2 regions of the Clostridium sp. HCS.1 genome follow, and region 2 is predicted to be linked to the other one. Evidence: a T-box and tRNA genes for the amino acid it is inferred to sense, from the RefSeq annotation. Region 2 holds a T-box; the other holds one or more tRNA genes.
The links. A T-box is a leader RNA that pairs with one kind of tRNA and senses whether it is charged. The one in region 2 lies ahead of pheS (phenylalanine--tRNA ligase subunit alpha), so its partner is inferred to be a tRNA-Phe.

Region 1: it encodes a tRNA-Phe, which carries the amino acid that the T-box ahead of pheS (phenylalanine--tRNA ligase subunit alpha) is inferred to sense. The anticodon was not compared.

The regions. Positions count from the first base shown of each region.
Region 1 is NZ_CP170704.1:250,395-262,461, reverse strand. Features, by position in the region: gene ACFYH6_RS01285 (ATP-dependent Clp protease ATP-binding subunit) at 1-497, opposite strand, end outside; gene ACFYH6_RS01280 (CtsR family transcriptional regulator) at 564-1,019, opposite strand; gene ACFYH6_RS01275 (MBL fold metallo-hydrolase) at 1,167-1,823, shown strand; gene ACFYH6_RS01270 (DUF362 domain-containing protein) at 1,841-2,011, opposite strand; gene ACFYH6_RS01265 (heavy-metal-associated domain-containing protein) at 2,109-2,312, opposite strand; gene ACFYH6_RS01260 (stage 0 sporulation family protein) at 2,326-3,231, opposite strand; gene ACFYH6_RS01255 (DNA polymerase III subunit delta') at 3,234-4,169, opposite strand; gene ACFYH6_RS01250 (cyclic-di-AMP receptor) at 4,183-4,512, opposite strand; gene tmk (dTMP kinase) at 4,599-5,228, opposite strand; gene ACFYH6_RS01240 (sigma factor G inhibitor Gin) at 5,233-5,454, opposite strand; gene ACFYH6_RS01235 (M20 family peptidase) at 5,595-6,746, shown strand; gene ACFYH6_RS01230 (hypothetical protein) at 6,771-7,274, opposite strand; gene ACFYH6_RS01225 (magnesium transporter CorA family protein) at 7,559-8,506, shown strand; gene ACFYH6_RS01220 (S66 peptidase family protein) at 8,697-9,623, shown strand; tRNA gene ACFYH6_RS01215 (tRNA-Cys) at 9,656-9,730, opposite strand; tRNA gene ACFYH6_RS01210 (tRNA-Phe) at 9,736-9,811, opposite strand; rRNA gene rrf (5S ribosomal RNA) at 9,817-9,933, opposite strand; rRNA gene ACFYH6_RS01200 (23S ribosomal RNA) at 10,047-12,067, opposite strand, start outside.
Region 2 is NZ_CP170704.1:2,212,015-2,224,081, forward strand. Features, by position in the region: gene ACFYH6_RS10520 (DUF3656 domain-containing U32 family peptidase) at 1-1,867, opposite strand, end outside; gene zapA (cell division protein ZapA) at 2,011-2,661, opposite strand; gene ACFYH6_RS10530 (DUF368 domain-containing protein) at 2,890-3,699, opposite strand; gene pheT (phenylalanine--tRNA ligase subunit beta) at 3,854-6,229, opposite strand; gene pheS (phenylalanine--tRNA ligase subunit alpha) at 6,249-7,268, opposite strand; T-box leader at 7,339-7,553, opposite strand; gene ACFYH6_RS10545 (TrmH family RNA methyltransferase) at 7,621-8,403, opposite strand; gene ACFYH6_RS10550 (potassium channel family protein) at 8,417-9,085, opposite strand; gene ACFYH6_RS10555 (TrkH family potassium uptake protein) at 9,099-10,439, opposite strand; gene rplT (50S ribosomal protein L20) at 10,547-10,906, opposite strand; gene rpmI (50S ribosomal protein L35) at 10,927-11,124, opposite strand; gene ytxC (putative sporulation protein YtxC) at 11,369-12,067, opposite strand, start outside.

The sequences.
Region 1 (12,067 bases), 1.8 Mb from region 2:
ATTGGAGTTTTATTTGAATTTTTCTTTTTATCATCCATCTGCTTTATATCATTTATATCATTTTTATTAATGTAATTTATAATTTCAGTTTTTATACCTTTTAAATCTACTTTTAAATTTGAAATTATAGTATAAGCTATACTTTCAACATCATCTAGTAAAGCTAATAAAATATGCTCTGGATTTATATAATTATGATTATACATCATCGCCTTTGCTAAGCTATCATCAAATACTCTCTTAGTTCTAGGATTTAATAGCATTTCCCCTATAGAAATGTCTACATCACCAAATCCTAAGTAGTCTTCAATAAGATTTCTTACCTTATCTATAGTAATTCCACTAATATACAAAACCCTATTAGCAAAACCACCTTCTTTTAATATTCCTAAAAGAATATGCTCCGTTCCTATATACCCATGCTTAAAATACTGCGATTCTTTCTGAGCTTCTACAAGTACTATTTGTGCTCTTTCTGTAAATTTACCAAAAACCATAAATACCTCCATACCCTATTGCTAAATTTAACTACACAGATAAACTATAGATATATATAACATACTTTAAGATAATACAACTGCTAATATTCCCTTTAACATATCTGCTCTTAATTTATTTTTATTTTCAACAGAAGCTAAAGTTCTATCATTTAAAGTTATCTTAATAATTTCAAATTCTTTATCAGAAATTACTTTAGTATCATTTAAATGTTGTAAAATAGATAAAGCACTTCCATAAGTTATACTTTCTCCTATGGAATTATTAATTAAATTTAAATTTTCAGCTTTATCATTGTATGTTATTTTCTTTATAACTATATATCCACCACCGCCTCTTTTGCTCTCAATTATATATCCTTTTTCATAAGTAAATCTTGTTGTTAATACATAATTGATTTGTGATGGTGCACAGGAAAATTTATCTGCTAACTCATTTCTTTGAATTAAAACCTGTCTTTCTCTTTCTTCATTTAACATATCTTTAATAAAATTTTCTATTGTATCTGAAATTCTTGCCATAATTTCACCTTCTTAAACTTATTATTTTAATTAGACCTTCTTTGACTTTCATTATATATTATAAGTCTTAATATGTCCAATAATAAATTTTCATATAAAAAGAATTATAAAATTCCTTTTGTTTAAACTATATATGAGGTGATTAATATGGAAATTAAGTGGATTGGCTATTCTTGTTTTTTAATAAAAAATTTATTAGGGAAAAAAATTTTAATAGATCCAATGCAAATATATCCCTATATACAAAAATATGATTTAAAACCAGATATAATTACTTTTAGTCACTCTCATAATAATGAAATTATTAATGATTGTATTATTAATAATTATAAGGTTATAAATTATACTACATATTTTGAAAATGAATATTTTATTATTAAAGGTTTTAACAGTTGTAGAGATAACTTTTCTGGATTTAGAAGAGGTGAAAATATTATATATCTATTTGAAATTGATGGGTTTAAAATCTGCCACTTAGGCTCATTAGGACATTTATTAGATGATGAATTAATAAGCAAATTAACTAACTTAGATTTTTTATTTATTCCTATCGGAGGACATTTTTGTTTAGATGGATTATTAGCAGCAAAACTTGTTGCCAAAATAAAACCTAAATATATAATTCCAATGTCCTTTAAAACCTCTTTAGAATATTTTTATTTAGATGGCCCCTTAAAGTTTTTATCTACTTTAAAGAATATTATTTATTATAATACCGATACTATTTATACTGATGAGTTACCCTTAGTTAATGAACTCACAGTACTATTATTAAAAGAAAAGAATAAAGAACCGCTAAATTAGCGGTTCTTTATGTAAAATTATGCTTGTACAGGAGCTCCTACTGGGCAAACATTTGCACAGTTTCCACAATCTATGCAAACATCCTCATCGATAACGAATTGAGTATCTCCTTGACTTATAGCATCAACTGGGCATTCTGCAGCGCAAGCACCACAGTTTATACATGAATCTTCAATCTTAAATGCCATAATTAGCACCTCCTAATATTATGAATTTATTTCTAGTCTATTTTAACATATCAATAAAAATTTTAAAAGGTTTCTAAATAATTATCTTGAATATATTTTATATTACACTATATCCAAGTTCTTCAATAGATGCTATTATCCCATCTAAAGATATAGTCTTATCATCATAAACTATACTTACTTCTTTTTTATTTACATTAACTTCACAAGCAATAGTTCCTTCACTATGAGCTATAACCTCTTTAATGCTAATAACATCTTCATTTGTATTAAGATTTGCTATCCTTAATACTGTTTTCATTTAATACCCCCCTTTAATTTTCTTTTATAAGATCATTGATTAAATTTTTATCTTCAGGTGACTCTATTTCAAGTTTAATATCTGATTCATCTACAGAATCCTCATATCCACCTTCTATTAATTCTATATCATCTATTTTAAACTCTTCAACTAATTCTTCATCTCCGCGTTTATATTTCACCTTAACACTTTCTTTAACTGTGTTATTGCTTACAACTTCGCCCTTAAAATCTCCCATACTTACAATAGATCCTGCCTTAGGCAATCTCTTTCTTATATCTTCGTAAGTACTTTGTTCATAATTTAAGCAGCACATAAGTCTTCCGCATATACCTGATATTTTAGTTGGGTTTAAAGATAAGTTTTGTTCCTTTGCCATCTTTATTGATACTGATGCAAAGTCACCTAGGAATGTTGAACAACATAAAGGTCTTCCACAAGGTCCTAATCCTCCAAGCATCTTAGCTTCATCCCTAACCCCTATTTGTCTAAGCTCAATTCTAGTCTTAAAAATAGTTGCTAAGTCTTTTACTAATTCTCTAAAGTCAACTCTTCCATCTGCAGTAAAGTAAAATATAACTTTATTATTATCAAAGGTATATTCTACATCTATTAACTTCATATTTAATCCATGTTCTTCAACTTTCTTTAAACATATATCTAAAGCATCTTTTTCTTTTACTTTATTTTCCTTATGTTTATTTATATCAGCTTCTTCTGCTACCCTAATAACACTCTTTAAAGGAGCCACTATATCAGATTCAGGAATTTCTTTAATGCCTATAACACATTCCCCAAATTCTATACCTCTTGCTGTCTCAACAACAACAAAGTCACCTTTTTTAACTTCTAGTCCACTAGGATCAAAATAGTATATTTTACCGGCCTTTTTAAATCTAACGCCAATTACTTTTATCATTATTAAACCTCCATAAATCCTATAAGCATAACTCTAATAGTTAATTGAAAATTAGAATTGCTTTGTAGTGATTTTCTAGCTTCTCCAATTTTGTCAATTATATTATTAAGCTTCTTATAAGACATTTCAATAGCTATTTTTTTTATACTTTCAATTTTATCCCCATTTATTAATCCGGTAACTTCATCAATTTCTTTATAAATTATTATATCTCTTATAAAGGAGGCTAGAATATTTAATATATCTTCCTTTTTATCCTTGTAAGTTACTATCTTACTTTCAAAATCCAAAAGTTCTCTAGTATTACCTTTAGTTAAAAGAAATAATAAATCAACTAAAGTATTTCTAAGCTCTTTTAAGGAAGAATCTCTCAGAAAAGCTTCTGCTTTTCCTGGAATTCCTTCACTATAGGCAATGGCAGCATTAATTTCATCTTCACTAATACTATCATCATTTATATTATCTATATAAAGCCTTACTTCATTTTTAGTTAATGGAGATAACTTATAAATTTGACATCTTGATTTTATAGTGTCTAATATAAGCTCTAGACTTTCACATAATAATATTATAAAAACCCCTTTAGGTGGTTCCTCTATAGTTTTTAATAAAGCATTTTGTGCCTGAACTGTTAATTTATTTCCATCACAAATTATTATGACCTTTTTATCTCCTTCAAAGGGTTTTTTATTTATTTCTTCAACGATTTCTCTAATATCGTCTACTCCAAAAGAAGATTTTTTACATCTATAATTTATAATATCTATATAATCTTTATCTTCAGATTTACCTAATATATTCCTAGCAAATTTATTAGCTAGTTTACTTTTACCAATACCATCTTCTCCAACAATTATATGTGCATGGGAAATTTCATCTGATTCTATTCTTCTTTTAAAGTTATCTAATATATTTTTATGTCCAATAATTTCTCCCATTACACCCTCCTAATTATATTTTTATAAATTGATCTACATCTATTACGAAGATTGTAGCTCCCCCAACTTCAACTTCAATTGGATAAGACATATACATATCAAGATTTCCAGTTATAGGAGTTGGCGTAGTAATAATTTGTTTTCTAGTCTTACAAATATCTTCTACAACATCTATAACCTTCTGTACCTTCTCTACTTCCACACCTATCATCAAAGTCGTATTTCCTGATTTTAGAAATCCCCCTGTTGTTGCTAACTTAGTTACTCTAAATCCAGCTTCAGTAATTGCATCAATTAAATCTAATGCATCATCATCTTGTACTATTGCTATTACTAATTTCATATTGACCCCTCCTAATATAAACCTCATATTAACATTTTATCACAAAAGCTGTATAAATTAAGCAAAAATTTATTATATATACTATTTTATTTAATAAAATTCAGTATTATTTCTTTTGTTTCATTAAAAACTTCATCTATAGATTTTTCTGCATTAATAATTGCAAAATCACCTCTATTATTTTCCACCAATTTATAATATCCTTCTCTTACCCTAGTATGAAAATCCAATTTCTCAAGATCTAATCTATTAACTTCTCTATCTTTATTTTTTTCTATTCTTGATAAACCTACTTCTGGAGATATGTCAAAAAATAAATTTAAATCAGGCATATATTCACCTATTGCAAATTTATTTATTTGAAATATTTCTTCAACAGGTATTCCTCTAGCATACCCTTGATAAGCTAATGAAGAATAGATAAATCTATCACATAATACGATTTTACCCTTCTCTAATGCTGGAATAACTTTCTCTACCAAATGTTGCCTTCTAGCTGCAGCATATAGCAAGGCTTCTGTTTTTCTATCCATTTCAGTATTTCTTGTATCTAATATTATGTTTCTAATATCCTCAGAAATTTTAATTCCACCTGGTTCTCTAGTTTTAATACAATCTATTCCTTCTGCAACTAAAAAATCATATATCTTTTCTAAAGTTGTACTCTTACCTGAGCCATCTCCACCTTCGAATACTATAAATTTTCCTCTGTTCATTCAACTACCTCATGTTATCAAAATTATATTTGCTTAAAAGCCATGCTTTAATTCTTTCTTTATAATAAATATATTCTATATCATTACTATTTATTTGAGAAATTGCATTGCTACACTCATGGCAAAATAAGCCCTTGTTAATAATTATATCATTTATAGATATTTTTTTACTACATAGCTTACATTTATTTTTATCATTATCTATGGTTTTGTTTTCTAGATTCATATTAATCCCCCCTTTAAACTTTTTATTAATAATTCTCACCTTAAAAGCAATTTTTATACTTTATATAAAAAAACATATTTATAAATAATAATTTCAGTTTAAGGGAAAATTATAATTAAGATATCTTGGGAGGGAAAAAAATGAAACAAGAAATGATTAGCTTTATAGAAAAAAATAAGGAAGATTTAAAAAAATTAAATAAATTTTTATATGATAATCCTGAAAAAAGTTATAATGAATTTAATTCATATGATTATATTTGCAAACTTTTAAATAAGTATGATTTTAAAGTTGAAGAAAACTTCTTAGAATTGAAGACATCATTCCGAGCTTCTAAAGGTAATGGTAGTCCTACTATTTGCTTCTTATGCGAATATGATGCCATCCCTAATGAAGGACATATAACAGGTCATAACTTACTAACTACAACTTCAGTAGCTGCAGCATTGGCGTTAGGCTCTATAATGGAAAAAATCGGTGGTTCTGTTGTTATTATAGGATGTCCAGGAGAATATCTAGGTGGAACAAAATCTGTAATGGTTAAGCAAGGAATCTTTGAAGATATAGACGTAGTTCTAGTTGCTCACCCTGATGTTGTAACTTCAGAAAGTGGTAGTTCTTCTGCAATTATTCCATTAAGTATTAAATACATAGGTAATAGTGGACTTAGCTTTTTAAATAAAAATACATATACATCTCTAGATGGAATCCTTTTATGCTTTAATATTTTAAATTCTATGCTAAAGGGATTTCCAGATGACGTAGAAGTAAATTCAATACTTTCTAATGGAGGATTTACTCCTCTTTTATTACCTATTGAATCAGAAGCTAAATTTTATATTAGAGCGCCAGAAATGGATATTGCAAGAATAGTAGAAAGCAAGTTAAGAGAAATTGCAATTTATGTTTCTAAACTTATAAGGGTTCAAAATTCAATTTCATTATATGAACCAGAAAATGAAGAACTTATAACAAATAGAACTTTAAACAGATTGTTTAGTCATAATTTAAAAGAAACTGGAATTATTAATATTGATGGTCCTAGAGATATATATTCAGGCTTAAGTTTAGGAGTAGTAAGTAAAACTGTTCCTTGTATCCAGCCCTTTTTCTCAATTATAGATGGTTTAAATATTAGATATGGAACTAAAGCTTTTGCTGATGCAACAATTTCTGAGCATGCTTTTGTAGAAGCTATGAAGGCAGCTTTAGCTTTAGCTTTTACAGGTCATGATATTATATCAAAAGATAGTCTTTTATCTGAAGTAAAAAATGAATTCTATAAAAAATAGGCTCTATTTAGAGCCTATTTTTCTTTAAACTACTTTATATTTTAATTTACCATATTTAATTATTCTGCTAATAAATTTATCACTAGGTTGAAATTTAATCTTTTTTATTTTGTCTCCACTTTTGTAGATACAATAATAAGATTTTGCTCCTATTCTGTTACATAAATAATGCTTTACCCTTTTCATAGCCTGATATTCTTTAGGCATATTAGCCTTTTCTCCTATATAAAGTACATCAGACATCCTTATACTTTCTAGATTTTTTTCTTCTTTATTTCTTATTAAATTAATTATTAGCTTGTCTGCAATTAATGCATATCTGTATGAAACAAAACAACTTCTAATCTGCTTTATTATTAACACTACTGCTATAATAATTAATAAGATATTAACAACATGTCCAATTATATGATGATTATATTCAGATCTTTCTATAGCTTCAGATATATAAAGTATCACTGTTATGTACAATAAAATCATTGTTATAACTGGTATCCTTTTTTTCTCAACAATCTCTCTATGCATCATTTTTATAATTTATCCCCCACTAAAACATCACTCATTATAATAAATAATATTCAGATTATACTAGTTATCACTTAATTTGACCACAATTGTATTCAATTATTAATTTCTATATTTTTAATATTTTTGAAAGTTATATGAGTTTATTCTATCCAGACTTAATTTTACTATGAATTTCTTAATTTCTCTTTACATTTAAATTTTCAATATAAAATTTATTAATTTTGTTACAAAATCAATTATAAATAGTATAATTATCTTTGATATCTATTTAAGGAGGTCTAATAATGATACAAATATATAAAAGCATTGGTGAAAATAACCCTTCATTAAAAGTATTAGATACTATAGAACCAGGATCTTGGATTAATATAATTGCACCATCAGATGAAGAACTTATTTTAATATCAAAAAAGACGGGTGTTCCCCTTTCCTTTTTAAAAGCTCCTTTGGATGACGAGGAAACCTCTCGTATAGATATAGAAGATAACTGTTTATTAGTAATAGTAGATATTCCTTTTACTGAAATGGAGGATAATTCATTAACTTATGACACATATCCTTTAGCAATTATTCATACTGATAAACAAATAATTACTGTTTGCTTAAAAAACAGTAGAATATTAACTGATTTCATAAATAGTAAAATTAAATCATTTTTTACCTTTAAGAAATCTAGATTTATATTACAAATACTAAGTAGAATATCTAATTCATATTTAGTATATTTAAGACAAATTGATAAAAAGAGCTTAATGATAGAAAAAAGATTACATAAATCAATGAAAAATAGAGAATTAATTCAGCTTCATTCATTAGAAAAATCTCTAGTTTATTTCTCTACGTCCCTTAAAGCTAATGAAATTACATTAGAAAAGATGCTAAAATTAGATTTAATGCAAAAATATGAAGAAGATCAAGATGTTTTAGAAGACGTTATAATTGAAAATAAACAAGCTATTGAAATGACAGAAATATATAGTAATATTCTTGCAAGTACCATGGACTTCTTTGCTTCAGTTATTTCAAATAACTTAAATATAGTGATGAAGGTTCTTGCTTCAGTTACAATTTTAATGGCTATACCTACAGTTATTGGTGGCATATTTGGTATGAATTTCATTAGAATGCCACTTATACATAATGAATTTGGGTTTGAAATAACTATGATAATAACTCTTGTTTTAACATTTGGAACTGCTTATTTATTACATAAAAAAGGTATGTTTTCATAAAGAGTAATGCTGTACTTACAGCATATACTCTTATTTTTTTATATAGGAAAGATAAATTGTCCCATTTTTATTTTAATTTGACTAAATTTATTTATAAACTAATTGTTTATAAATATCCTTATAAAAGAATAGATATACTGCTTTTACAATATATTAATATATAAATTATTTTAAAAGTAGGTGTATTTCTTTGTTTAGTACTAAACTTAATATCATAAAATCTTCTCCTACAATAGGAATAGTAGCTCCTTCATCACCTGAATCCGAAAAATATATAGATGAAAAAATATCTTGCTTTGAGAAATTAGGATTCAAGATAAAAAAAGGTAAGCATCTCTATGATAAATTTGGATATTTAGCAGGTAGTGATGAAAATAGAGCAAAGGATTTAAATTCAATGTTTGAAGATAAAGAAGTTAATGGAATTATTTGCCTAAGAGGTGGATATGGATCTATTAGAATGGCTCCTTTTTTAGATTTGAAAAAGATAAAAAATAACCCTAAGCCTTTTTTTGGATATAGTGATATAACATTATTACTTAATTATATCTATAATAAATGTCATTTCCCTACCTTTCATGGACCAATGATAACTTCTAATTTTAATGATATTGATACTAAAAATTATTTTTTAAATATATTAAATCATAATAATAAATTAATTTATGATTTAAAAGATGTGTGCCATAAAGATTACTATATTTGGAATAGCAGAGATTTTAAAGGACACATAGTTGGTGGAAACTTATCCATTATATGCTCCACTCTTGGTACCCCTTATGAAATAAAATTTAATAATAACATATTAATTGTTGAAGATGTGAATGAAAATCCTTATGCTGTGGATAGAATGCTTTCTCAATTAATTTCCTGTGGAAAATTAAAAAAATTATCTGCAATAATAGTTGGAAATTTTACTAATTGTAATAGTAAGGATGAAATATTAACTGTAGAATATATTATAAAGGAAAAACTTATGCCGTTGAACATTCCTATAATATATGGTCTAAAGATAGGACATGATTATCCTAATATAACTATTCCTATAGGAGGTAGCTTTAAATTCTCTTCTAAAGATAATTTACTTATTCAAAATCAAATCATTTTTAAGCAATAAAAAAAACTACAAGAAATCTTGTAGTTTTCTTTTGGAGGCGCCACCCGGATTTGAACCGGGGAATAAAGGTTTTGCAGACCTCTGCCTTACCACTTGGCTATAGCGCCATACCTGGTGGCTCGACCAGGAATCGAACCAGGGACACGAGGATTTTCAGTCCTCTGCTCTACCGACTGAGCTATCGAGCCACTATACCTGGCAACGTTCTACTCTCCCACACAGTCTCCCATGCAGTACCATCGACGCTGTAGAGCTTAACTTTCCTGTTCGGAATGGAAAGGAGTGTTTCCTCTACGCCATCATCACCAGATGCTATGATTCTCCAAATCTTTCATTTGGTAAGAATCTTATACTCAGCTTGCTGAGTTTCCTTGAAAGAATATTGTTCTCTCAAAATTGTATATGAATTAATAACAAATTTTATTGGTCAAGCCCTCGACCTATTAGTATCAGTCAGCTAAATATGTTACCACACTTACACCTCTGACCTATCAACCTTGTGTTCTTCAAGGGGTCTTACTAGCTTATGCTATGGGAAATCTCATCTTGAGGGGGGCTTCACGCTTAGATGCTTTCAGCGTTTATCCCTTCCCGACTTAGCTACCCAGCCATGCTCCTGGCGGAACAACTGGTGCACCAGAGGTCAGTCCATCCCGGTCCTCTCGTACTAAGGACAGCTCCTCTCAAATTTCCTACGCCCGCGACGGATAGGGACCGAACTGTCTCACGACGTTCTGAACCCAGCTCGCGTGCCGCTTTAATGGGCGAACAGCCCAACCCTTGGGACCTACTACAGCCCCAGGATGCGACGAGCCGACATCGAGGTGCCAAACCTCCCCGTCGATGTGGACTCTTGGGGGAGATCAGCCTGTTATCCCCGAGGTAGCTTTTATCCGTTGAGCGATGGCCCTCCCACGAGGTACCACCGGATCACTAAGCCCGACTTTCGTCCCTGCTCCACTTGTGGGTGTCGCAGTCAGGCTCCCTTCTGCCTTTGCACTCTACGAACGATTTCCGACCGTTCTGAGGGAACCTTTGGGCGCCTCCGTTACATTTTAGGAGGCGACCGCCCCAGTCAAACTGCCCACCTAACAATGTCCTGTCACCAGATTCATGGCGTCCAGTTAGAATCCCAATACTATCAGGGTGGTATCCCAAGGTTGACTCCACCAAGGCTGACGCCCTAGTTTCTCAGTCTCCCACCTATCCTGTACAGACAATATCGGAACTCAATGCTAAGCTACAGTAAAGCTCTACGGGGTCTTTCCGTCCAATCGCGGGTAGCGAGCATCTTCACTCGCACTACAACTTCGCCGGATTTGCAGTTGAGACAGTGCCCAAGTCATTACGCCATTCGTGCGGGTCAGAACTTACCTGACAAGGAATTTCGCTACCTTAGGACCGTTATAGTTACGGCCGCCGTTTACTGGGGCTTAAGTTCACACCTTCGCTTGCGCTAAGTGTTCCCCTTAACCTTCCAGCACCGGGCAGGCGTCAGCCCCTATACATCAGCTTACGCTTTAGCAGAGACCTGTGTTTTTGCTAAACAGTTGCTTGGGCCTATTCTCTGCGGCCTGCTCTCGCAGGCACCCCTTCTCGCTAACTTACGGGGTCAATTTGCCTAGTTCCTTAACTGCAATTCTTCCGATGGCCTTAGGATTCTCTCCTCATCTACCTGTGTCGGTTTGCGGTACGGGCACTATTTCTCTTTCTAGATGCTTTTCTTGGAAGCAGGGAATCAGATACTTCAGCCTAAATGGCCTTCCCCATCACACCTCAGGATTGTTAAGACGGATTTGCCTATCTTAACTCCCTAAATGCTTAGACTAGCATTTCCAATCGCTAGCACATCCTATCCTTCTCCGTCACACCATCGATAATAACGATAATAGTGGTATTGGAATATCAACCAATTGTCCATCACCTACGCCTTTCGGCCTCGGCTTAGGTCCCGACTAACCCTGGGCGGACGAGCCTTCCCCAGGAAACCTTAGATTTTCGGCCTGTAAGATTCTCACTTACATCTCGCTACTAATGCCAACATTCTCACTCGTAATCAGTCCACCGCTCCTTACGGTACGACTTCAGCCCGATTACGACGCTCCTCTACCGCTCAAGTAATCTTGAGCCCGTAGCTTCGGTGGTAAGTTTGAGCCCCGGACATTTTCGGCGCAGGATCTCTCGACTAGTGAGCTATTACGCACTCTTTAAATGAGTGGCTGCTTCTAAGCCAACATCCTAGTTGTCTTAGAAATCCCACATCCTTTACCACTTAACTTACACTTTGGGACCTTAGCTGACGATCTGGGCTTTTTCCCTTTTGACCACGGATCTTATCATTCGTAGTCTGACTGCCGGACTAATAGTATATGGCATTCGGAGTTTGATAAGGTTCGGTAAGCGATATGCCCCCTAGCCCATTCAGTGCTCTACCTCCATTACTC
Region 2 (12,067 bases):
AATTTATTATATTAAGCTTATAGTCACCAATTATATTAAGCTCTTTTTGATACTTTCTTATAATACCAACATTAACTGTAACTATTCCTTTTATATTATTCTTAACTTTTTCAATTATATTAACAACACTATTAAATTCACTCTTTATTATATTAGGCACTTTTAAATATATGTTTAATCCATCAATATTAGCTATATTTTTTATGTCAGTAACCTTCAAAGCATCTTTATCTCTATTAAATACATCAATAGCAATATCTTTAATTCCTTCATCTAAAAGAGCTTTTAATTGTTCTTTAGTTACGCATTGATACAATATATCTAAATCTATAGATTTATTAATTTCTTCATTTATTTTTATGTTTTTTTCTGGTCTTCTTCTTCTAAAAGATTTAGTTATAGCCTTTTGAAGTCCCTCTAAAGCATCTCTTCTTAAACTATTTAAATCACTTACCTTTAAAAATCCATCTTCAAAGTCAATAAACTCAACCTCTTCAATCTTAAAAGCACTTTCAGAAGATTTAATTAATGACTCAATTATTCTTTCCTTACTTAGAGGTTTCTTTTCTGCTTTTTCTACTTTTTCTCCTAAAAATACATATTCTTTATCTTGGTAATTAATAATTAACTTTATAGGTTCGGATACTTTAAAGCTAACTTCTGCCTTAATGTTAATCTTTCTATTAAAAGGGATTAATGAGTCTTCTAAGGAGTCAAAAAGCATTTTATCTGAAGATTTAAAGATTTCATCACCAATTTTATATGCAGTTGGAAATATCTTAACTCTTTCTCCTCTACTTGCTTCTTTTACTTCTTTTCCATTTTTTATAATCTTATTAATATTATATCCAGTTTCTCTAAATCTGAAGCCATCGCCTATATTAATATTCTCTTTTAATAATATCTCACCATTTTTTTCAATTCTACCTAAAGGTAAACCAGTATTTCTTGGACTATTAAAGCTCATCATATCCTTACCTAAGTTTTTATGTAAATAGGCAGTTGAGAATCCTCCTCTATTAAATAATTGTAATAATTCTCTCTTTCCTTTAGCAACATTATATTCAGTCTTATATAATTCTTTTTCCACTGCCTTTTTGTAATTATCAACTACACCAGCTACATATTCTGGTCTTTTCATTCTACCTTCGATCTTTAGTGAATATGTCCCTGAATTTATAATATCTCCAATACTTTCAATTGTACAGGTATCTTTAGGGCTTAATAAATATGCCTTCTTTTCGCCTGAATTTTCACCTTTTAAAGTATACTCCATTCTACAAGGCTGCGCACATCTTCCTCTATTTCCACTTCTTCCACCAATCATAGAACTCATTAGACACTGTCCTGAATAAGATACACATAAAGCTCCATGTACAAATACCTCCGTTTCTATGCCCAAATCTGTAGAAATATATTTAATTTCATCTAAGGATAATTCCCTAGATAAAACTATTCTATGAAATCCCTTTTCCTTGAAAAACAAAGCACCTTCACCATTATGTATTGTCATTTGAGTTGATGCATGAATTTCAAAATCAGGATAGTCTTCTTTTACTCTTTTAAACAAGCCTAAATCTTGTATAATTATAGCATCTACTCCTATTTCATATAAAAAGCCAACATACCTTACAGCTTCTTCAATTTCATTTTCTTTTAAAATAGTATTTAATGTTACATAAACTTTAGCCCCATAGCTATGTGCATAATCTACTGCTTTTATCATATTATCATTATCAAAATTAGAGGCATATGCCCTTGCTGAAAACTTATTACCACCTAAATAGATAGCATCTGCTCCCTTATTCATAGCTGCAATAAGGCTTTCCATGCTCCCAGCTGGAGCTAAAATTTCAACTTTTTTCATAAATACTTCTCCTAAACTTTAGTATAGTAATCTAAAAACTTTATTATAATATATAACATAATTATAGATTTTTTTCTATGGTATAATTAGATAACTGTAATAAATATACAATAAGTTTATATTACAATTTATTTCTTATAAATTTACTTTAAAAGTAAATTTCCTTTCTTTTTTTCTACAGCAAGTTCAACTTGAGAATCCATTAATTTCTTTTCTAAATCCAATACCTTATACTTTAAATTTTGTAATTGAAATTTAGTGTCTTTATTTATCCTCTTAAGATTTTCCCTTTGAGATTTAATTTTTTTATAGTCCTCTTCCATTATTTTATATTCTTCACTTAATTTTATAAATTTTTCTTTATATTCATCTTCAGCTTCTTTTAATAAAGTATTATTTCTAACTTCTTCAAGCTCTTTATAATAATTTTCAATTTCTTCTTTAAGAACTATATTTTCACTTTTTATATCTTCTATAACTTTCTTTAGCACTTCAATATTTTCTGTTTCGTCCCTTAGTTCTTTTAGACGCTCTTTAAGAGTAGTATTTCTCTCTTCTAATGAAGTATTTTTCTTCATTAATGATTCTACTTCTTCATCAGCCTTAAATAATTCATCTGCTATATTTAAAGCAACTAAGGTTGCCCCTGCAGTAGTGCTTAACTTTCTATTGCTTGCCATAATATCCTTAACTTTTCCATCTACATACTTAGCTATTTCTGCTAAATATTCTTCACTTTCTCTTCCTCTTAAATTATAATCCATTCCATTTATATTTATAGTAACTGTACTCATAACACACCTCATTAACATAATAATTAGTTACTTTAATTTTATCATAAATATACCATAGTATGTATAAGAAAATATAATCTAATTATAAATCTAATAAAAAAAAGAGATAAATACTATATTATTCCATTCAAATCATTTTAATATAGTATTTATCTACTTATAATTTAATATAATAATTTCTAATTTATTTCATATAATAATTATTTTATAAATTAAAGCTTTTAATATTTAATTTTCATTTTTACCTATAAAGTAAGCTACTAAAAATCCTAAAATAAGTGTTAGTATAGATACTATACCCATTATTCCAAATGTAAAACCTGGATATATAACAAATACTGAACCTATAACTAATCCTAATATAATACAATAAGCTGTTTGAGGATACTTATTAAATATTCTCTCTATTAACTTTGTCATTAATAAAAATCCAACAAGCACCCCTGTGCCAACCAATCCAATATTTATTAAATGAAAGCTTTTAACAGACTCTATAATTGGTTCATATAAACCAATTAATAGCAATACAAAAGAACCACTTATTCCTGGTAATATCATTGTTGCAGCTGCTATAAATCCTGCTACAAAAAATCCAATTGCATTAGGTTTAAAAATAGCACTTAAAAATGCAGCCTCTGGATTTACTTTTTCTAATATTCCTAAAGCTGCCACTATAGCAAACCCTAAAATTAAACCTGTAAGATTTCCACCTTTTATTCTTGTTTTCGTAGCTCTTTTATATAATAAAGGTACTGTTCCAATTATTAATCCAATAAAGAAAAAATTAGTTTGTTCATTATAATTTTTAATTAAATAATCAATTACATTAGTAAATAATAAAATTCCAATAGCTGCTCCAATAGCTAATATTCCTAAAAATAAAATATTCCTCTTTATATCTTTAAAAAAATTATTAACGGAATATATTATTTTATCGTATATTCCCATAACAACAGCCATAGTTCCACCACTAACTCCTGGAATAATATTAGAGACACCTATGACCATCCCTTTTAGTAAATCAATTATGTATTTCATATAATCTCCTTTAGCAATTGTAATTAAAATAATAGAGCCGTCGCAAATAACTAAAATTTAAAAATGTACAATATAATATTAATAAATATTATATTTTCATTATTTATTTTCTAATTTGCGACAGCACCATTTAATTTTTAATAAATTTAATTTTTTATCTTAATGTAGCTCCAAGCTTATATTCAAGACTTCTTAAAATCTTATCATGAACTTTGTTAACATCATTATCAGTTAAGGTCTTTCTTTCATCTCTATATGCTATTGCATATGCTATACTCTTCTTGCCTTCTGGTATTTGAGCTCCTTTGTAGATATCGAATAATTCTACCTTTTCTACTAAATTACCTCCAGCTTTTCTGATAGTTTCTTCAATTTCTTGAACTAAAACTTCGTCATTTACAAGTAATGCAATATCTCTAGTAACTGCTGGGAACTTAGGTAAAGCTTTATATTTTCTATCTATTTTAGCATATTCAAATAATAAATCTAAATTAAGTTCTGCTAAATAGCAATTTACATCTACTCCATAATTTTCTGAAAGATCTGGATGTACTTCTCCTAATACACCTACCTTAGTATTTCCTATCATTAAAGCTGCTGTCTTACCTGGATGATAACTTGGATTATTGCTTTCTCTAGTAAACATAACCTTGCTTAAGCCAAGAGTTTCTAGAGCATTTTCTATTATTCCCTTTAAGTCTAAATAATCACAATTTCCATACATACCTATAGTTAGGATATTTTTTTCAATTGGAAGCTCTGTTTCATCCTCTTTAGGGATATAAATTTTACCTATTTCAAATAATCTTGCATAGTCATTATTTCTTGAGTAATTTCTTCCTAAACATTCCATCATAGAATGAATAGTAGTAGTTCTCATTACAGAATAATCTTCACCTAATGGATTCTTGATTTTTATAACTTTTCTTAATTCACTATCCATTGGTAAATTAATTTTATCAAATACCTTAGGTGAAATAAATGAATAACTTATAGATTGATTTAATCCGCTAGCTACCATTGTTTTAACCATTAAATCTCTTAATAATTCACCTTTATATTTAGGTTCTCTACCTGTTGAAACACTGTATATTGTTGTAGGAATCTTATCATATCCATAAATTCTTGCAACTTCTTCAGCTATATCTTCTTTTATGGCTATATCAATTCTAAAAGTAGGTATTCTTATTTCTAAATTATCTCCATTTATTTCAGTTTTTAATTCTAATAAATCAAGATATTTTTTCATATCTTCTGCTGGAATATCTGTTCCTAAGAATTTATTTATCCATTTATAATCTACAGTAATATTTCCCTCTTCTTTTTTAGAGTTATATATATCTATAGTTCCTTCCATAACTTCGCCACAACCAAGCTCACATATTAATGCACAAGCTCTATTTATAGCTAATTCTGCAAGATTTGGATCTATATCTTTTTCGAATCTAGCTGAACTTTCACTTCTTAAGTTTAACTTCTTAGAATTCACTCTAATATTAGTTCCATCAAAGTTTGCAGCTTCAAATATAACTTCTGTAGTATCTTCTTGAATTTCTGAGTTTAATCCACCCATTATCCCAGCTAATCCTATAGATGTTTCATTGTCCTTTATACATAAAAATGATGAATCCAACTTTCTTTCAATTTCATCTAAAGTAACAAATAACTCATCATCTTTTGCTCTTTCAACAACTATTTTCCCACTTTTGATTTCTCTTGCATCAAAAGCATGCATAGGCTCACCAATTTCTAACATAACAAAGTTAGTAATATCAACTATATTATTTATAGGTCTAACCCCTGCTTCTAATAATCTTTCTTGCATCCAACCTGGTGAAGGCATAATCTTAACATTTTTAACACCTCTAGCCATATATCTTCTGCAAAGTGAATCTCTTACTTCTACAGTAATTTTATCATTTATATTTTCATTACTCTTTACTTCATAATTTAAATTTGGCATTTTATAAGTTGTTCCTAGAGTAGCTGCTGTTTCTCTAGCCATACCAACTATACTTAAGCAATCTGGTCTATTTGAAGTAATATCAAAATCTAATATTGATTTGTTAAGATTTAAATATTCCTTTATATCCATTCCAAGAGGAGCATCAGCTGGTAATATCATAAGACCATGTACTGGTTCATCTCCAGCTATTCCAAGTTCCTCTTCAGAACAAAACATACCATTAGATACTACACCTCTAAGTTTACCTTTTTTAATTTCACTTCCATCTGCTAAAATTGATTTGTGAAGTGCAACAGGAACTATATCTTGTTCCTTCATATTAGTTGCTGCTGTAACTATTTGTATTCTTTCTTTTCCAATATCAACTTGACAAACTTTTAATTTATCTGCATCTGGATGTGGTGTTATTTCTGTTATTTTACCTGTAACAATATTTTTAATTACATCACCTTGAGTAATTACCTCTTCTAAGGCTGAACCTGATAGAGTTAATCTATCACCAAGCTCTTTCGCATCTATATTTACATCAACATAATCTTTAAGCCAATTAAATGGTACTTTCATATCTTTTACCTCCTGTTAATTAAAATTGATTTAAGAATCTCATATCACTTTCATATAATAATCTGATGTCATCAATGCCATACTTAAGCATAACCATTCTATCTACACCAAATCCGAAGGCAAAACCACTATATACTTCAGGATCTATACCACAATTTCTAAGAACTTGTGGGTGAACCATTCCACATCCTAATAATTCTATCCAGCCGCTTCCCTTACAAACTCTACATCCCTTACCTTCACAAACGAAGCAAGTTGCATCCATTTCTGCTGAAGGTTCTGTAAACGGGAAATGATGAGGTCTAAATTTGGTCTTAACCTTATCTCCAAACATTTTCTTAGCAAAAAGTTCTAAAGTTCCTTTAAGATCTGCAAAAGTTACTCCCTTATCTATTACTAAGCCTTCCATTTGATAGAATATAGGTGAATGAGTTGCATCAACTGCATCTGATCTATACACCTTACCAGGTCCTATCATCTTTATAGGAGGTGCTTGATTTTCCATAACTCTTATTTGAACTGGTGAAGTTTGTGTTCTTAATACTAAATTATCATTTATATAAAATGTATCTTGTTCACTTCTTGCTGGATGATTCTTAGGTATATTTAAAGCTTCGAAATTATAATAATCTAGTTCTACTTCTGGACCTTCTTCTACTGTAAATCCCATAGATATAAATATATCCTTCATACTTTCTAAAGTTAAATCAAGAGGATGTCTCTTACCAATGATATTTTTCTTTCCTGGCATAGATATATCTATAACTTCAGAAGCTAGCTTATCATTTTTTTCTTTTTCCTTAATTGTATTAAGCTTTTCTTCTATCTTATCTTCTACTTCCTTTTTAACTTCATTAACAAGCTTTCCAACTACTGGTCTTTCTTCTTTAGATAATCCCCCCATACTTCTTAGTATAGTAGTAAGTTCTCCTTTTTTACCTAAATACTTTACTCTTATTTCTTCTAACTTTGAGCTACTATCTGCATTTGTTAATTCATTAAATGCACTTTCTTTAATAGACATTAACTTTTCTTGCATGTTCTTTCCTCCCTTATGATATAAATTAGAAAATATACTTTTCTAAATAACAAAAAAACTTCGCCCCCCTGAAAGGGACGAAGTGTCGCGTTACCACCCTAATTGGTTAAGAAAACTTAACCCAACTTAATTTAAATAACGGAAAAACCGCTAGAAACTACTATTATTTCACTTCTAGGACTCCTGAGGGAACTTCAATATAAATTTCTATAAAATAGCTTTCAGTCTATGGCTACTTCTCCCTGAAAAGTCCTTTATATTTACTTTCTCATTCACAGTCTTTATATATTTAATTTACAATTCATTATACAAATAAATTTAATTAATTTCAATAGTAACTTTCTATTTATTACTAAATCAAATTTTGTCTTACCTTTTCAAATAAAATTATTGATGTAGCAATAGATACATTTAATGATTCTGCCCCACCAGGCATAGGTATTTTAACTTTTTTATCTGCTAATTCAAAAAGCTCATTACTTATTCCATTTCCTTCATTTCCAACAGCTAGTATAGTTTTCCCCTTAAGATCCTCTTCAAAGAAATTTTTTGACTCTGCTAAGGATGTAGCAACTAAACTAAATCCATCTTCTTTTAATGATCTTATAATACTATAATTCTCATCATCATAAAAAATTGGAATATAAAAAATTGATCCCATAGTAGATCTAATGGTCTTATCATTATATATATCTACAGTTCCCTTTGTTAATATTATTCCATTTACTCCTGCTGCATGTGCAGTTCTAATTATAGTTCCTAAATTCCCTGGATCTTGAACCTTATCACAAATTAGATAAAAATCTCCCTTTAAAGTCTTTTGGTTATTTTTTTTCTTAACCACAGCAATTATTCCTTGGGGATTTTCTGTGGATGCAACCTGCATAAATAAATTATTAGCTAAAAAATAAGTTTTTTTATTTAAATCAATATTATTTAATAAAAACTCTTGAAACTTTTGCTCATAATCCTTTGAAATAATAATATTTTCTATTTCCATCTTTGCCTTTATAGCTTCTTCTATTAAGCGAAAACCTTCAAGGATAAATAGGCCTTCCTTATCTCTAAATCTTCTCTCTTTAAGCTTTTTTATGTTCTTAAATAAGTTGTTATCCTTACTTTCTATATATATCAAAATAAGCACCTCATTACTTTGATTTAACTATCATGCCTTCTAATCTATTTAAGTCTTCAGCTGAGCCTATAGCTACTATAATATCATTTTCTTTAATTATATCATCAGCTGCTGGAGATAAATTAACTTCATCTCCTCTTTTTATAGCCATAACATTTATGCCATATTTTCTTCTAAGTTTCAATTCATTTAGTGTTTTTCCTGACCATTCATTTAAGGCTTGAATTTCCATAATGCTATAATCTTCTGAAAGTTCTATGTAATCTAATATATTAGCAGAAACTAAATTATGAGCTACTCTAATTCCCATGTCTTTCTCTGGAAGAATAACTCTATCAGCACCTATTTTATAAAGTACCTTTGCATGTAATTCACTCTGTCCTTTAGCAATAATGTATTTTACACCAAGCTCTTTAACTAATAGTGTAACCATTATACTAGATTGAATATTATCTCCTATAGTAACAACTGCTACATCAAAATTTCTTATTCCTAAGGATCTTAATGCATTTTCATCAGTTGCATCTAATTGAACTGCATGAGTTACACTATCTGCTATATCTTGAACTACATCTTCATCTCTATCTATAGCTAATACATCATTGCCTAAAGAGTATAAAGTTTTTGCTATTGATGAACCAAATCTACCAAGTCCTATTATTATAAATTGTTTATTTGACACCCTATTCATCTCCTTAACCAATTAATATTTTTCCTTCTGGATATTTATAGCCTGACTTTTTACGTTTTCTTGTTAGTGCTAACATTACAGTAAGTGGACCAACTCTTCCTAAATACATCATAATCATTATAAGTATTTTCCCTATTGGAGTTAAATTTGGAGTAAGACCAAGAGTTAAACCTACTGTACCAAGAGCTGATGATGATTCATAAAGTAAATCAACAAAATTTGCTCCAGTTTCTGTATATGATAATATCATAGTTACACCAATTACTAAAGATATTCCAATAAAAACAATAGTAAATGCCTTATAAACTATTTCCTTTGTAAATCTTCTACCAAATACTTCTGTGTCTTCTCTTCCTTTAATAACTGAAATTATAGTAAGTACCAAAATTCCACATGTTACTGTTTTTAAACCACCTGCCGTAGACCCTGGAGATCCACCTATAAGCATTAATATAATAGTTAATATTTTACTTGCTAATGTCATTCCACTTGTATCAACACTATTAAATCCAGCTGTTCTAGGAGTTACTGATGCAAAAAATGAATTTAATAATTTATCATTTATACTCATATTGCCAATACTTTCAGCATTATTAAATTCAAAAAGCAACATTAATATAGTACCACCAAAAATTAATATTAAAGTTGTTATAATAACAAGCTTAGCATGAATAGATAATTTTTTTATCCCCTTAAAGTCATATAATTCTAGTAATACTGTAAATCCTAAACCGCCTATAATAATCAATGCACTAATTACTAAAATTACTACATTATTACTTGAATAAGTTACTAGGCTTGTTCCAAACAAATCAAATCCTGCATTACAAAATGCAGATATTGAATGAAAAACACTATAAAATAATCCTCTTGAAATTCCATACTCAGGAACAAATTGAGTAGACAGTAATAAAGCTCCAAAAAACTGTACAGAAACAGTAAAAACCAAAACATATTTTACCATTTTAACTAAACCTTGAATAGAATATGTATTCATAGCTTCTTGCATTATTAATCTTTCTCTTAAGGTTATTTTTTTTCCTAAAATTAATGAAATTAATACTGCAAAGGACATAAACCCTAATCCACCAATTTCAATAAGAGTCATTATAACAGTTTGACCAAAAGTACTCCAATGAGTGCTAGTATCTAGTGTTATTAAACCAGTAACGCATACTGCAGAAGTAGATGTAAATATTGCATCTAAGAAATTAGTTGATTCACCACTTCTTGATGATATAGGTAATGATAATATAACAGAGCCTATAATAATTACAGCTATAAATCCTAATGCTAGAATTTGTACCCCATTTAATTTTATTTTATTTTTAAACGCAATCTGCATATCTTCACCTCGTAGATACCCTTAATTTATATAACATATTATACACTATTTTTCTATATATTATTTATATAAATCTACAAAAAATGCGACCTTAAGGTCGCAGTATGTTACTTGTTTAATTGGCTTTTTGCTACTTCTACTAAATCTGCAAATGCCTTTGGATCATTTATAGCTATTTCAGATAACATCTTTCTGTTCATATCTATACCAGCTAATTTGATTCCATTTATGAATTTTGAATATGAAAGACCATTCATTCTTGTAGCTGCATTTATTCTAGCTATCCAAAGTCTTCTAAAATCTCTCTTCTTTAATCTTCTTCCAACATATGCATTTCTTAAAGCTCTTATTACTGATTCGTTAGCAGTTTTAAATAATCTGCTCTTTCCACCATAGTAACCCTTCGCAAGCTTTAATACTTTTTTATGATTCTTACGTGAATTAACCGCTCTTTTAACTCTTGCCATGCTTCAATCCTCCTATAATCTTATAAATATGGTAATAACTTTTTCATTGCTTTTTCTTGAGTTGTTGAAACATAAGCTGCTTTTCTTAAGTTTCTCTTTCTCTTAGAGCTTTTTTTAGTTAATATATGACTCTTAAACGCTTTAGCTCTTTTTAACTTTCCAGTTCCAGTCTTTTTAAATCTTTTTGCTGCACCTCTGTGTGTTTTCATTTTTGGCATAATAAAATCCTCCTCTCAAATTATGCTTAATAATAAGCTTAAGAATAACTTCACTTAAAAGCTTATAAAATAAAAAAGACAGCATTACGCCGTCCTCATAATATTCATATTTCTAATTTATTTTCTAAATTAATAAAAATAGAATATAATACCTTACTAAGCTTCGCCGTAAGGTGAGAAACGGCTATGTTCCTTCTTAACAATAGTAATTATATTATCAGGTAAAAAACTTGTCAATAATAAATTATAATTTAACTTGTTTTTCTACGCATAATATACATCCTTTACAGAGTATCACCTTATTTTCAAAAACTTTTTCTATAGTATCCATAAATTCTTTATTTACGCAATTATTTTTTCCATGAATAATTATCCTTTTAGGAGAGTTAGTTATTAATCCACTTATAATTATATCTTCCATTTTTACATCATTATCTAATTTACATTCTATAAGCTCCTTCATAAATTCGTTAAATATATCATTTTTATTACTATCAATAATAGAATAATCTCCAGCTTCGCTTATAACAATATTTATTTCTTCTATTTTGCTATCTTGAATCTCTACAAAATATTTTAGTAATTTTATAAATTCCTTATATTCTTTTTCTACCATATAAGTTTCTATTACTTTATCTATAATATCTTCTATATCCTCTCTTAATTCCTTCATCCTAAATCTTATAAAGCCATCGATATTAATTTCTGAATTTTCCTCTAAACAGCTCTTTATTTTTTCTATAATGTTATTCACTTTATTTAAGCAATATATTAAGTTATCAAAATTTAAAGATTTATTTTCCAGAAATACCTTCATTATTTCTTCTTCAACTTCTATTATTTCCTCCTGTTTTAGAAAGAAGTAATTTTCAGTTAAATATCCTAACATCTCTTTTTCTTTATATTCATTTAAAACAACTTTATATAATGTATTACTTATATA